4 regions of the Thalassotalea ganghwensis genome follow, and region 3 is predicted to be linked to each of the others. Evidence: riboswitches for the same ligand, from Rfam matches in the RefSeq annotation. Region 3 holds a riboswitch; each other region holds the start of a gene.

The links. Region 3 has a riboswitch for cyclic di-GMP ahead of ACSLUH_RS10450 (DUF3718 domain-containing protein). Riboswitches for the same ligand answer to the same signal wherever they lie in the genome.
Region 1: another riboswitch for cyclic di-GMP. It lies ahead of ACSLUH_RS07685 (GGDEF domain-containing protein); the one in region 3 lies ahead of ACSLUH_RS10450 (DUF3718 domain-containing protein).
Region 2: another riboswitch for cyclic di-GMP. It lies ahead of ACSLUH_RS16490 (hypothetical protein); the one in region 3 lies ahead of ACSLUH_RS10450 (DUF3718 domain-containing protein).
Region 4: another riboswitch for cyclic di-GMP. It lies ahead of ACSLUH_RS09790 (zinc-dependent metalloprotease family protein); the one in region 3 lies ahead of ACSLUH_RS10450 (DUF3718 domain-containing protein).

The regions. Positions count from the first base shown of each region.
Region 1 covers NZ_JBQRUM010000006.1:22,383-25,988, forward strand. The annotation lists gene recQ (DNA helicase RecQ) at 1-24, shown strand, start outside; gene ACSLUH_RS07670 (c-type cytochrome) at 80-379, opposite strand; gene ACSLUH_RS07675 (DUF3630 family protein) at 529-846, shown strand; gene ACSLUH_RS07680 (2-thiouracil desulfurase family protein) at 849-1,304, shown strand; gene ACSLUH_RS07685 (GGDEF domain-containing protein) at 1,346-2,359, opposite strand; cyclic di-GMP riboswitch class I at 2,615-2,697, opposite strand; gene ACSLUH_RS07690 (tetratricopeptide repeat protein) at 2,848-3,606, shown strand, end outside.
Region 2 covers NZ_JBQRUM010000019.1:40,626-44,231, forward strand. The annotation lists gene secD (protein translocase subunit SecD) at 1-601, shown strand, start outside; gene secF (protein translocase subunit SecF) at 611-1,558, shown strand; cyclic di-GMP riboswitch class I at 1,820-1,902, shown strand; gene ACSLUH_RS16490 (hypothetical protein) at 1,998-2,417, shown strand; gene ACSLUH_RS16495 (cyclic di-GMP phosphodiesterase) at 2,620-3,606, opposite strand, start outside.
Region 3 covers NZ_JBQRUM010000008.1:179,306-182,911, reverse strand. The annotation lists gene ACSLUH_RS10465 (hydroxymethylglutaryl-CoA lyase) at 1-95, shown strand, start outside; gene ACSLUH_RS10460 (CoA transferase subunit A) at 125-826, shown strand; gene ACSLUH_RS10455 (CoA transferase subunit B) at 851-1,510, shown strand; cyclic di-GMP riboswitch class I at 1,837-1,925, shown strand; gene ACSLUH_RS10450 (DUF3718 domain-containing protein) at 1,990-2,349, shown strand; gene ACSLUH_RS10445 (patatin-like phospholipase family protein) at 2,544-3,606, shown strand, end outside.
Region 4 covers NZ_JBQRUM010000008.1:24,759-28,364, forward strand. The annotation lists gene ACSLUH_RS09790 (zinc-dependent metalloprotease family protein) at 1-1,630, opposite strand, end outside; cyclic di-GMP riboswitch class I at 1,693-1,778, opposite strand; gene ACSLUH_RS09795 (class II fumarate hydratase) at 2,093-3,451, shown strand; gene ACSLUH_RS09800 (AbgT family transporter) at 3,563-3,606, shown strand, end outside.

The sequences.
Region 1 (3,606 bases), on a different contig from region 3:
CTGATAACCGAACATGAAATGTAATGTTAGTAACAATATAGCGCCGAGAACGCGCTATATTGTTCGGAAATACGCCGACTTATTTTAAGCTAGCGTAGTATGCAGAGATATTGGCAATATCTTCATCTGATAATGGCATTGCCATAGCTGACATAACAGGATCTTTACGCGCACCTGATTTGAAATCTTTTAATTGTTTAACGAGGTAAGCTTCTTTTTGACCAGCAAGGTTTGGATACATTGGTACTGCAGAAATACCTTCAGCTCCATGACAAGCCTGACAAGTAGCTGCTTTCGCTTTACCTGCGGCAATATCGCCAGCAAAAACAGGAGATGCCATCATCACAGTAGCTGCAACAGCTAAGGTAAGTTTTTTCATAACGTTTATCTCTCTTATGGTTTATTTAAATCACTCTTATCTTGATTGATTATATGTAAAAAGTTAACAGCTGTCGTGGCTTTTTTTGTATTATATGACCAACTTAGCTCAACATTGATCAAGAACAAGGTTAAACCCTTGAATAGAATATGTACACAATCAATGCGATAGAATATCTCCCATCACATGCAGCGATAACGTTAACTGTAAACGGTATCGATTGGCAAACTGAAACAATCTGCTTAGCTTTTGAGGGTTTTATATCCAACGCAGAATTTCAATTGCTAGAAATTATCAAGGGAGCCGATAAAGTAATGGCGCGATTTTTAGCGAATAATTATGAATTTTGTTTACATGCAGAGTTTTATAGCGAAGCCATTTGGATAGAAGCAAGTGATGACGGCAGTGCTGAGTATCTTTCTCATTTAGCGATGATATTAGCGCATCGCATAGTGGAGCAAGGGTAGCCATGGATAAAATATTGGTGAGTGCCTGCTTGCTTGGTAAAAATGTTCGTTACGACGGTGGACATCAAAAGGTTAACAGTCAGTACCTTGCGCGTTGGCAAGCACAAGGGCGTATTGTATCAGTTTGTCCCGAAGTAGAAGGTGGCTTAGGGATACCGAGAATACCAGCAGAAATATGCGGCACTAGTCATGTGAAGAATCGTGCTGGACAAGATGTAACCACTGCATTTGAACAAGGAGCTATGCAGGCGTTATCACTATGCTTGAAGTATCAGATAAAGTACGCGTTGCTTAAAGAATCTAGCCCTTCGTGTGGTCGAAATTATATTTATGATGGCAGTTTTTCAAATAGAAAAATACCTGGATTAGGCATTACCAGCCGTTATTTATTAGCGCATGGCATAGCGGTTTTTTCAGAAGCTCAAATAGATCAGCTTGTTGAAATTATTGATGGTTAAGTTTCAACCTAGCTCAACCAACGTTTGACTCGCTGTTAACATCAACTTGCAATGGCAATAGAGTTACGACTCGTTTGAACATGTTTGGAAAGCAGCTCTTTGGTCTCTTTAATGGCTGCGTGAACATTGTCACGCAGTGTAAAGTCGTTTACCGCTAGAGATAGGGTCATTTGAGGTAATTTAATACCGGTTTTACTACTAACAAAACGTAATTTTTCAACGCCTTGTCTAATTTTTTCTGCAATTTCAGCTGCTACATTTCGTTCCATTTCGGGTAACAAAATCAAAAACTCATCACCAGATGCTCGGACAGGGAAACCGCTTTCTCCCACGTAACTATTGACTTTGTTGGCTACTTTAGCAATGAGGACATCACTAATTAAACTGCCAAACTGCTGGGTAAGCTCGGCAATTTGATCAATATTAATGACAATTGCTGCCATTTGTTGCTCTGGATTTGCTTTTATCCACTGAGCCAAATGCTTGTTCAGCGCTTTGCGGTTATAAAGTCCTGTTAATGGGTCTAAATAAACCTCTTTACGTATTTCTTCTAATTCTTCGCGCAACGCACTGTTTTTTGACTGTGACTCTTGAATTTGAATACTTAAGTTTTGTTGTTGAATTTTAAATTGGCGTGATGCTTTCTTGATATTCTGTAAAGCCAATTTAATTCTGCGTTGATCTTGCGAATACAAATGCTCTTGCTGCTTATCGACTTGGAGGATAAATTGTTCGACTTGCTGGTAAGAGTCTGTATTGGAGATATCAATATCGGTAAGCAAATTATCGATATCAGTAATAATCTCATCTCGAAAACTATTAGTGCCTAAAACTAATTGCCGATAGGTGTCTTCCATGAAAAAGTTATCAAGTGAGTTTTTTTCGGCAAGTTCTTGGTTTACCAAAGCGATCAAGGTTGTGTTTTTGCCGCTAATATATTCGTAACATACAGCGTAATTGATTGGCGTAGCGGGGAGGTTCCAGCTTTGTAATTGCTCAGTTGCAAGTACTAACTTTTGCTCAGCTTGTGCTATGGAATCGTGATGCTTCACCATTAGCCCTTATACTTCAGTGCAATATTCAACTTAATTTGTATACTAAAGCTATTGTCTAGTAATTTTAGCTAAACATCTATATAAATTTGACAAAAAATGGATACTTTTTGTAAAAAATATTGGCATATAAGGAATTTTTCGAACAATGTATGGTAATCAACGAGTGAAAACGTCGAAAGGGTAGGTGGCACGCAAAAGTTACCGTGGGTATAACAACAGAAAACGTTATTAAGATAAGCCCCCACTATATCTAAATTCGGTAGTCCCGCTGCCATAGACGTTGCCTTAGGCCGGTAACTTTGCGTCTCTAACTTTCGTTAGATTTGCCCTTTACGAGCTTTAGTAGCTCATTGGTCATTATAATATTAATATCGCTGTTGTAAACCTTTTGCACATTGTCAGTGGATCTTTTTTTGTTAGCCAGTTATCGTCTAGGGCGATAATTGGTTTTTACTTTTTGTTTTTTAACAAAATGTTGGGATTGCAGCTTGAGTAAATTTTATCGTTATTTAATCACTTTAGTGACGCTTTTGACATTAAGTTATGGTGTCAAGGCGAGTGAATCTTCGCAGTTAATTTCTGAAAATATAGATAAAATTAATCATTTCTATACTTTGGATCGCGAAATGTTATCCGCACAACCAGTGATAGATGTCGCCAACCAAATCTTACAACAGCGCATTTATTATAGTGCCAATATTACGGCTAAGGTTTTTATCTTATTGGCTCAAACGGCGATGAATAGAGGCGATATCAATAAAGCATTACAATTTGCACAAGATGGTTTAACCGTCGTTGGTGTGGATAAGACATTAAAAGTAGAGCTATTGCTGTTGCTAGCATTTGGCAATTACAATGAAGGTCGTTTTCAATTGGTTCATAATTATGCGGAACAAGCAGTTTCACTCGCTAAGCAAATAGATCAGGTTAAATACCTGCTGACGGCATTAAGTTATAGTGCGATGTCAAATGCGTTGTTGGCTGAGCAGCAAGTCGCCTTTGAGCAACTTCAGCAAGTTGAACAACTACTCATCACGCATGAGCAATTTAATGAGCATATTGATGTTATCGAAATTTTAGCGCTGGCGCATTTGTACCTTCGAGACTATGACATAGCTAATACACTCTATCATAAAGTGATCAAGCTGCGTTTTGATAGCGGTCGTGTCGCTGGGATTAATCGCAGTTATTATTATCTCGCATTAACCAATCTTGAGCAAAATCGACTAAACGATGCCTATAATGGT
Region 2 (3,606 bases), on a different contig from region 3:
AGCGCATAACTTAGCATTATTATTACGCGCAGGGGCGTTAATTGCGCCTATTCAGATCGTTGAAGAACGCACAGTTGGACCAACGTTAGGCGCTGAAAACGTGGAATTAGGCTTCCAAGCGATTATGGGTGGTTTTGCTCTAGTATTTTTATTCATGCTCATTTACTACCGTGCCTTTGGCATTGTGGCGAACTTAGCGCTAATGGCAAACTTAGTGTTAATTGTTGGCGTAATGTCGATGATCCCAGGGGCAACATTAACCTTGCCGGGTATGGCGGGTATTGTACTAACCGTAGGTATGGCCGTTGACGCCAATGTACTAATATTTGAGCGGATCCGAGAAGAGCTTCGCGAAGGTAAGTCGGTACAGCAATCAATTCATCAAGGGTATGACGCAGCGTTCTCAACTATCTTAGATGCAAACATCACAACCTTGATTGCGGCTATTATTTTATTTGCTGTTGGCACAGGCCCAATTAAAGGATTTGCGGTTACCTTATCTATTGGTATTGTCACTTCGATGTTTACCGCAATCATTGGTACGCGAACAATTGTCAATGCAGTTTGGGGTGGTAAACGCCTCGATAAATTATCGATATAGGTGACTCAGATGCAGATTTTTAAGATAAAAGAAACGATCAACTTTATGGGCTATCGAAAGATAGCGATGATTTTTAGTGCCTTATTGATGCTTGCTTCTATTGGTTCACTGTTTGTCAATAAGCTTAATTTTGGCTTAGACTTTACCGGTGGTACCTTGATTGAAGTAGGTTTTGAACAGCCAGCCGATCTCAATCAAATTCGACAAGTTTTAGAAGGTGGTGGCTATGATGATGCTGTTGTGCAGCTCTATGGTAGCAGTCGTGATGTGGTTATTCGTTTAGCGCAACGTGAAGGCGTGCAAGCGGAAATGCTTGGTAACCAAGTTCTATCATTGTTAAATGAGGGCACAGGACAACAATTAGCCATGCGCCGGATAGAGTTTGTTGGTGCAAGTGTAGGTGATGAATTAACTGAGCAAGGTGGTTTAGCAATGTTAACCGCCTTGATTTGTATTTTGGTTTACGTTGCGTTTCGTTTTGAGTGGCGCTTTGCTTTAGGTTCTGTATTCGCGCTATTCCACGATGTCTTGCTAACCTTAGGCTTATTTTCTGTGCTTCAATTAGAGTTCGATTTAACCATACTGGCAGCAATTTTAGCGGTTATTGGTTACTCTCTAAATGATACCATTGTTGTTTCTGATCGTATTCGAGAAAACTTTAGGAAAGTGCGAGATGAGACGGCTGAGGAAATTATCAATATTTCACTAACGCAGACGTTAAGCCGTACCTTCATTACCTCAATTACCACGTTATTGGTTTTATTTGCGCTATTTTATCAAGGAGGGGCACTCATCCACGGTTTTGCTACTGCATTATTGTTAGGGGTGTTTGTTGGTACTTACTCGTCAGTTTACGTTGCAAGTTCAATTGCCTTGGTATTAGGTATATCTAAAGAAGATTTAATTCCTGAAGTAGTCGAGAAAGAAGGCGCAGATCAGGAGCAAATGCTACCTTAATGTTTGTAGTGCACTTTAGTTAATAACGATTTTAGAAAACCTCGGCAATTAATTGGCGAGGTTTTTTTATCTATGTATTCTTTTTGTCGCTTTAAGGTTGATTTGTATATAGTTCAGCTAAACAGTTGCTTTGTTAATAATAATTCGCTATTTGTAAAATAGCTGTTATTAATTCGAAATTAGAATGTTTTTTACTCGAAATGTTCAAAAAATACGCAAAAAAAGCTTGATCTTAATATAAAGCTCTCTATAATGCGCGCCAGCTAGAAACGGCAAGGTACTTGAAAGAGTATTACGCAAAACCACCGGTCTAAGGGGATACCTATGACAGCGGAGTTACCTCAGCATAGACAACGCTAATTATTGCAGGCGTTAGAGGTTTTTTGTGACCGTTTCTTATCAATTTCTTTAATTTGATTTAAATAGGGTTTACAAAAACATGAAAAAATTAGCAGTTGTTTTATCTTCAATCTTAGTTGCCACTTCAGCTCAAGCATCTACTTCGAGCGCAACGTTTTATGCAAATGACAATTCAGTCGAAACAAGCATTTGTATCGTTGCCGCTAATAATGGCTATTCTGCTGCGCGTTTAGAAGCGAAAAAGCAAGGTATTCAATATCAATCACTTAATTTTGCTTGCAATGGCTTATCGGTTAAAGAGTTTGCAAAAACTTATTATGTAAAACCTCAAGAAACTGAAAAAGAAGTTGTTCTTGTTCCTGCAAATGATTCATTAGAAAGTCAGCTTTGTATTAAAGCTGCAAACCAAGGAATTAACGCTATTGGAACTATGGCGAAGAAATTAATCTGTAATGGTGATGAAGTTGCTCGCTTTGTACGTAAAGTAAAGAATTCGTAATTGTTTTTCTTTGTAGTCTCTCTGTTTAGCCCAATCTTTTGATTGGGCTTTTTTGTTTCTAAAAGACCGTAATTTCTATCGATAAAGCTCTTTTAGTCATTAATCAATTTGAAAATTGCACGCTCAGGCATGTTCGACAAGTTTTCTTATCTGTTACTTTTAGTTTAGGTGTTAAAGTTTTATTACAATCTAACGCTTAAAGTTAACTGATCAAGTCTTTAATCAGTTTTTGCATGTTGATATTGTAATCATCAGCTTTGATCGCACTAACAATTTCAATGGTTTCTTTGGTTAAATCTACCACTTTTGCTTTGATATACTGGCTGGTGTCGGTGTTATAAAAAATATGAACCACTGGTTTTAATGGTTCTTCTCTATTGCCTTGAATGATAAGGGCAAGTCGTTGGTTTGATAGTTGAACAATAGAGCCTACAGGATGCACTCCTAAAAATTTGATAAACTGTTGAACGATTTGAATATCAAACTTTTCTTTATTGGTCATTAAAAAGCGTAATGCTTCTATCGGTTGTTGCGCTTTTTGGTATGGCCTATCACCAGTCATTGCATCATAAACATCGATGATAGCTGTCATTCTTGCTAATTTTGATATCTTGTCTTTTTTGAGTCCCCGAGGGTAACCAGAGCCATCTAGTCGTTCATGATGATTGAGTACCATGTCTTTAATAATTCCGTTGGCTAGCCCTTGCTCTTTGCACATTTTTATCCCTTCAATAGGGTGCTTCTTAATCGCATTCATCTCGCCATGGGTAAGTTTGTCAGGCTTAATTAAAATACCTTCGGGAATTTTAGCATTGCCTACATCATGTAACAGTGCCCCTAAGGTAACTTGATTAACGACTTCCGGTTTGAGCCCCAAAAATAAAGAAAAACCACATAATAACACCGCAGTGTTGATGGCATGTTCCCATTGATATGTAGAATGATGACGAATGCGGGTTAAAATCGCCATGGCATATTCGTTGCGAACCACTGAGCGAGTAATATCTGCTGCAAGGTCAGCCATGCCATCAGTGGTTAACTTTTTCCCTTGTCTTGCATGGATAAAAATATCTTCTAATCGCTTATTCGCTTCTTCATAGAGCTGGCATGATGTTGCCAACTCATCTAGGCATTCGCTTGCTTTTTCCGTTGAGGCTATTTCAACTTCAGCTGCAGAGTTTGCATTGCT
Region 3 (3,606 bases):
TTAAGCGTTTGCTTAACGCAGGTTGGTTTATTAGCGACGTATTAGGCAAAGCCCCTATTTCTAAAGTTTCAAATGCATTTCGCGCTAAGCAATAGCGCACTTTTTTACGATTAAGGAGTAAAAGATGGCCGGATTTGACAAAGTAGTGTCAAGCTATGAAGAAGCCATGGCAGGTCTAGAAGACAACATGACAGTGATCGCCGGTGGATTTGGCCTTTGTGGTATCCCTGAGAACCTTATCGCAGAGATAAAAAGAAAAGGTACCAAAGGGTTAACTGTGGTTTCAAACAACTGTGGTGTCGATGATTTTGGTTTGGGCGTATTGTTACCAGAGCGCCAAATTAAAAAAATCGTCGCTTCTTACGTCGGTGAAAATGCCGAGTTCGAACGTCAAATGATGAGTGGTGAACTTGAAGTAGAATTAACCCCGCAAGGCACACTTGCTGAAAAAATGCGTGCTGGTGGTGCTGGCATTCCAGCATTCTTTACCGCAACCGGATATGGAACGCCTGTCGCCGAAGGCAAAGAGTCTCGTGAATTTAATGGTCGCCACTATATCTTAGAGGAATCCATTACCGGAGACTTCGCCATTGTTAAAGCATGGAAGGCAGACCGTTACGGTAACTTAGTCTTTAGAAAAACTGCTCGCAACTTTAATCCAATGGCAGCAACAGCGGGAAAAATAACCGTAGTTGAAGTTGAGGAGATTGTTGAGCCTGGTGAACTAGACCCAGATCAAATACACACACCTGGTATCTACGTTGATCGTTTGATTCAGGGTACGTTTGAAAAACGTATTGAACAACGCACAATTCGCCAAAGCTAAACACGTTGTAAGAGGATTAAAATTATGGCTTTAACAAGAGAACAAATAGCACAGCGTGTCGCTCAAGAACTTCAAGACGGCTACTATGTTAACCTTGGCATAGGGATCCCTACCTTAGTTGCTAACTATGTTCCTGATGGCATGCAAGTTATGTTGCAGTCAGAAAATGGCTTACTGGGTATGGGACAGTTCCCAACAGAAAGCGAAATTGACGCAGACCTTATTAATGCAGGTAAACAAACGGTTACCATGGCAACGGGAGCATCAATTTTTGATTCTGCTGAATCTTTCGCAATGATCCGTGGTGGCCATGTTGATTTAACGGTTTTAGGAGCATTCGAAGTCGATGTTAATGGCAATATTGCTTCGTATATGATCCCAGGCAAGTTAATTAAAGGTATGGGCGGAGCTATGGATCTCGTCGCTGGTGCCGACAATATCATTGTCACCATGACCCATGCCTCGAAGCATGGCGAGTCTAAGTTATTAAAATCATGTACTCTTCCACTAACCGGTAAAGGTTGTATCAAACGGGTATTAACCGACCTAGCTTTTATCGAAATAAAAGATGGAAAGTTTCACCTGTTAGAGAGAGCGCCAGGTGTTTCAGTTGAAGAAATTGTTAAACTCACTGAAGGTGAATTGGTTGTTCCTGAGCACGTGCCGGAAATGCAGTTTAGCTAACCTTTCATTGCTCGTACTTACGCAAAAAACCGTCACTCCAATGTGACGGTTTTTTATTTTTAATTAAAGTAACCTCTACTTTAAATCCGCTATTTTTCAACCTTTCTTCACTGCCATTTGTCTAAAATCTTTAAGTATATTTAAAACTCCACGTGAATAAAGCATGTTTTATTCTGGACAAAAATACAAAAACAAAAATATAAATAACAAAACAAAACAATATAAAGCATTACAAAACAAAAACTTAAAAAAATAACTTATATTTTCCAAAAAATAAACTAGCTTTTTAGTTGCAATTGCGCTAGCCATTCGCGATACTTAAAGAGACGAAGAAAAGGCAAGACACGCGAAAACGTGTTACGCAAAACCACCGGTCTAAGGGCTATCAAAAGTCTATGACAGCGGAGTTACCGAGTTACAATAGGTACATCCTGTGGTTTTTTCTTTTATTAACTCTACTGATTTAAAAGGTTATTAAAATGAAAAAATTATTACTAGTTTCTACTATCACAGCTTTAACATTGTCGTCTATGGTCACTGCACCACAGGCAAAAGCAGCAAACATTGCACAAAGTATTTGTGAATATGTCGCTGCCGATGATAAGAAACGTATGCGTTCTTTTTTAAAGACGAATCGTTTAAAAATTCGTAAGATTTTTGACGATATTCAATGTAATGGTAAAAACTTGTTAGAATTTGCCGCTGTAGCAGGTGCTGTTGAAACAGGCTCGATGATAATTAGTAAATTACCTAAGAAAGTTGTTTCAGAGAACCTAGCGCTAATTCAATCTGGATCGCAACCATTGATAGATGCTGCTAACGAACGTGTAAGTAGCTAATTTGTTAGCTAGTAGGCATTCGTAATAATGTTTTACCAGTTAATAATTCTTTCTGTCAGTTAAAAAAGCCAGTTTATACTGGCTTTTTTTTTGTCTAAGCTTTATCGAAGCAAAGAAATCACGATTTAAACTAGTGCAACGATGAATTTACCATTACAATTAAAAATAGTTTAAGAAAAACAATAACTAGTATGATGTCAAAACGCCAGATTCAACACAGTAAAAATGCATTAGTACTTACTGGAGGCGGTGCCCGAGCAGCCTATCAGGTCGGGGTTTTAAAAGCGGTTGCTCAATATATCCCTCGACATTATGCCAGTCCATTTCCGATCATCTGTGGAACCTCAGCGGGTGCTATCAACAGTACCGCTCTGGCGTGTTATTCTTCTTGTTTTCATTTAGCGGTAAAGAAGCTAGAGTGGGTTTGGAATAACTTAAATACTAACCGCGTTTATTATAGCGATCCCTCTCGGGTATTTGGCCATATTTTTCGCGGTCTCTTAGCAACATTTCAAGCCGATTATGCCAATAAAAAGCCGAGAAGCTTATTAAATAATGAGCCGTTGCGGCAGTTACTCAATGATGTTATCGACTTTCAACGTATCGATACCAATATCAATAAGGGTTATTTAACCGGTCTGTCGGTTACTGCTTCAAGTTATAGTAGTGGCAATTCAGTTAGTTTTTATCAATCACAATCAAATATTGCACCGTGGTTTAGAGCAAAACGTTACGGAAAACCAACGAGGATTGACGCTGAACATTTAATGGCGTCAGCTTCTATCCCGTTAGTGTTTCCTTCGATAAAAATAAAGCATGAACATTATGGTGATGGCTCTATTCATCAGCTATCACCATTAAGTCCAGCTATTCACTTGGGTGGCGAGCAACTTTTTATAGTCGGTGTAGAACAACCTAAAGAACCGCTTCACGCAAAGGAAAATAATCCTCACCCACCTACAACCGCAACAATTGCAGGTCATCTTCTCGACGGTATTTTCTCAGATACGATTCAAAGTGATCTAGAGCGTATGAAGCGTATCAACGGAACATTAAAGCTCGTACCTGAGGATACAAAAAATAATCAAAAAGGCCTTAAAAATATAGATTCAATGCTGCTTAATCCGAGCCATGATTTTAATGCAATGGCGGTTGAATACTTTTCGGATTTACCCATTTCTATTCGTCTATTACTGAGAAATTTTGGAATTAGTAATGATTCAGAGTCAAGTTTGATCAGTTACATTCTTTTTGAAA
Region 4 (3,606 bases), 150 kb from region 3:
CTAAGCCCGTAGCACTATAGCTAAGTTGATTTTGCCAAGCAGAGGTTGAGCAGCCAACACCGCCTTGTACACAAGTAAATTGGTAGCTCACCATGCCGCCACTGTCATCTATCGCCGTGCTGGCTTGCATAGAAATTTCACTGTCACTGACAGCAGACGGTAATACCTCAAAGCTCATTGGGTTAGGATCAGGAGGCGTCGTGTCTGGCGTACCAACGCTGACTTGACCATTTAAATAGTAATGACCTTGACTACCATAATCGTTAGCATAAGGCCCCGCCATACCAAATACCTCAAGCAGATGAATGCCTTGACTGAGGTTAATTGCAAGCGTCGCGTTTGAGTCACTATCATCGCCACTACTGGCGATTAAGCTACCCGAAGCATCGTAAAGGCGAATACCTATATCTAAATTAGCCCCTCGACGCGTTGTGCGAGTAAACGCATCCCAAGCAGGGGTTGCGGTAACTTCAAATAGCCCGTCACCGGCGTTAAATTGAAACCAGTCACTGTCGCCAACTTGCACTGTGCCTTTATTTTCTGGCATGACATTGCCAGGGTCGACTTCGCGATTCGTTGCACCAAAGAAACCGTTGGCATCGGTAACCAATACGCTTGGTGAAGCGCTGCTCCCTTCGTTATCGCTGCTGGCCCCTAGGTGATTAGTAATAATAGCGATATCGTCTTGCTTTTGATTGGCATCAGGGTAATCACCTTTACTCCACTGGGTGATGTTTTTACTGTAGCCGACACCCATAATAGGGGCCCAGCTGCTTAGCTCGCTGTTAGCTCCTAAACCTTGGAAGTAACTGGTTGTTGAGGTGCCATCATGACTGAGGCTTAAATTGTGACCCAGCTCATGAGAGCCCGCTTCAGCCATGTAAGTCGAGGTACCACTACCTAAACGGTTGTAGTAGACAAATGCTGGTTGGTAGTAAGTGTAATTACTTCTTCCCCAAACGCCAACATAAGCGACACCGCCTGCGCCTTGTGAAGGAAGTGCTTTATTGTTTGCATCACTATCTTTAGTAAACAATAGCCAACCAGTATCAGGGCCAAAGCTAGCGGGAGCTTCTGTGGTGACATCAATATCAAATGCCGCAAAATCGTCGGCAATGCGAGTCCAAATTTCATGGATACGAGTTCTTTCAGTGGCGCTAAAGGTGGTAGGATCGCCATCTAAATCATAGGCAACAGTGTCGTAACTACTGCCTCCACCCCAAGCACGGCCACTAACGATACCGCCATCAAAATCTAAAAATACTTTATTTGTTGAGTTAGGTTTACTGTGCAGTTTAAATACATCAACTGCAGGTAAGGTTGCAGAGCTTTGCTCGAAGGTTTGGCTTTCTGCAGTGACTAAACCTTCTTCAACGTAGAAAATTTCACCGTCACTATCTGCTTCTAATAATAGGGTATCGATGGCTGGAATACCTAAAGAAGATAGTTTGGAAATAACTTTGTCTTGTACGTGAGGAGGAAGTTTAGATAAGCTTTGTTTTAGTCGTCCTTCAGGCAGTTTTCCATTTGCTTGATAGGCAAGACTTGGGGTTGTAAAACTCAAGGTTGCTATGGCTAAGCTAATGCAGCCTGAGAGCAGACCAATTCTGCTTTTTATTACCGTATTCATATAATGCTCCAAATCATTACTGCTTGGTCATTGGAAAGGTAGTCAGCTGATAAACTAACTGAACTAGCAATCCCGCTATCATAGGGCTATGCCCCTTAGACCGGTGACTTTGCGCCCCACACTTTCACGTGGTTTGCCCATAAATCAGCATTAAGCTGATTAGTTTCAGCCTAGCAAAACCTCATATAAGTTGCCAATAATAAAGGCGTAGATAACGAGCATTTATCGCTAGTTCGCGATTTTACTTATCATTTTTTCACAAGTTTTCTTTTTTGAAACAACTCATTAGTTAGCGGTTCATTTTTTATAGATTCTTTTGTAGGCTAGATAATCACCGATATAAGTTTACGCAATAAAAATAAGCATCAACACGAATAATGTTTAAGTAAAACCATTACTTATGGTCATTTTATCGTGATGCGCTATGGTTGTAGTTAATCGTTTTCAATTGAGGGAATCGCAATGGAATTTCGTACAGAACAAGACAGCTTAGGTGACATCAATGTACCCCAAGACGCGCTATACAGTGCACAAACTCAACGAGCCATTGATAACTTTACATTTAGTTCATTACGATTACCTCCTAGATTTATTCAATGCTTAGCCCGAATAAAGTCAGCAGCAGCGAAAGCCAACGTTGAGCTTGGCTTACTTGACCATGAGGTTGGTGATGCTATTGCAGAGGCTGCAAAGCTTATCACCAATGGGGAATACCTAGATCAGTTTCCTGTTGATGTTTTTCAAACTGGCTCTGGCACCAGTACGCATATGAACATGAATGAAGTGCTTGCTAGCCTTGCATCACGTTTCTTAGCTAAAGAAGTTGATGCTCATAATGAAGTAAATATCGGCCAAAGCAGCAATGATGTTTTTCCTACCGCTATCCACGTCAGTTCAGCTTTAGCCATGAATGAAATGCTGTTTCCAGCAATAAAACAATTGCAAGGGGCGCTCGAAAGTAAAAAGCAAAGTGTTGGTCAGGTGATAAAAAATGGGCGAACCCATTTAATGGACGCTATGCCGATATCATTTGCTCAAGAGCTTTCTGGTTGGCACTCACAATTAGCGTTGTCAGCTGAACGTTTAGTTGATTGTCAAAAACGTCTGTGCTTTGTCGCGCAAGGAGGAACCGCGGTGGGGACAGGTATTAATGCCGATAAAGAGTTTGCCTCATTGTTCTGCACAATTTTATCAGAAGATACAGGTATTAACTTTGCACCGGCAACTAACTATTTTAGTGCAATTAGCACTCAAGATACGGCAGTTGAATTGTCGAGCCAACTTAAATGTTTAGCGGTTAGTTTAATGAAGATCGCTAATGATTTACGTTGGATGAACAGCGGGCCTTTATCTGGCATTGCTGAAATCAATTTAAAAGCAATTCAACCTGGTAGCAGCATTATGCCTGGCAAAGTCAATCCTGTAATACCGGAGGCAGTGACAATGGCTTGTGCCCAAGTTATTGGTCTCGATACAGCAACAACGGTCGCAGGGCAGTCTGGAAACTTTCAACTTAATGTCATGTTACCCATTATTGCCTATAACTTGCTCCATAGTATCGAGCTATTAAGTAACAGTTGTATGTCGCTAGCAAAAACGGTTGAAGATTTTAGCGTCAATCATGATAAAGTTGACGCAAATCTTGCTCGTAACCCTATTTTAATTACCGCATTAAATCCTATCATTGGTTATTCAAAAGCCGCAAAAATTGCTCAGCGCGCTTACGAAGAGCAACGCCCAATTATCGATGTTGCCAAAGAAATGACTGAACTTAGTCAACAACAACTAGAGAAAATGCTAGATCCTAATCAGTTGATTTAACCGAACTAACGTTGAAGAATTGTGCGTTTGATTTGCTGCAAACTGGTGAATAGTGCAGTGACGTGTTATCTTTCCGGGCCACTATAAAAATAATTAAGAGGACTTTTCTCTATGGCGTCTGTGAACCAGCCTGTGAAGGTTCAAAATAATGGTTT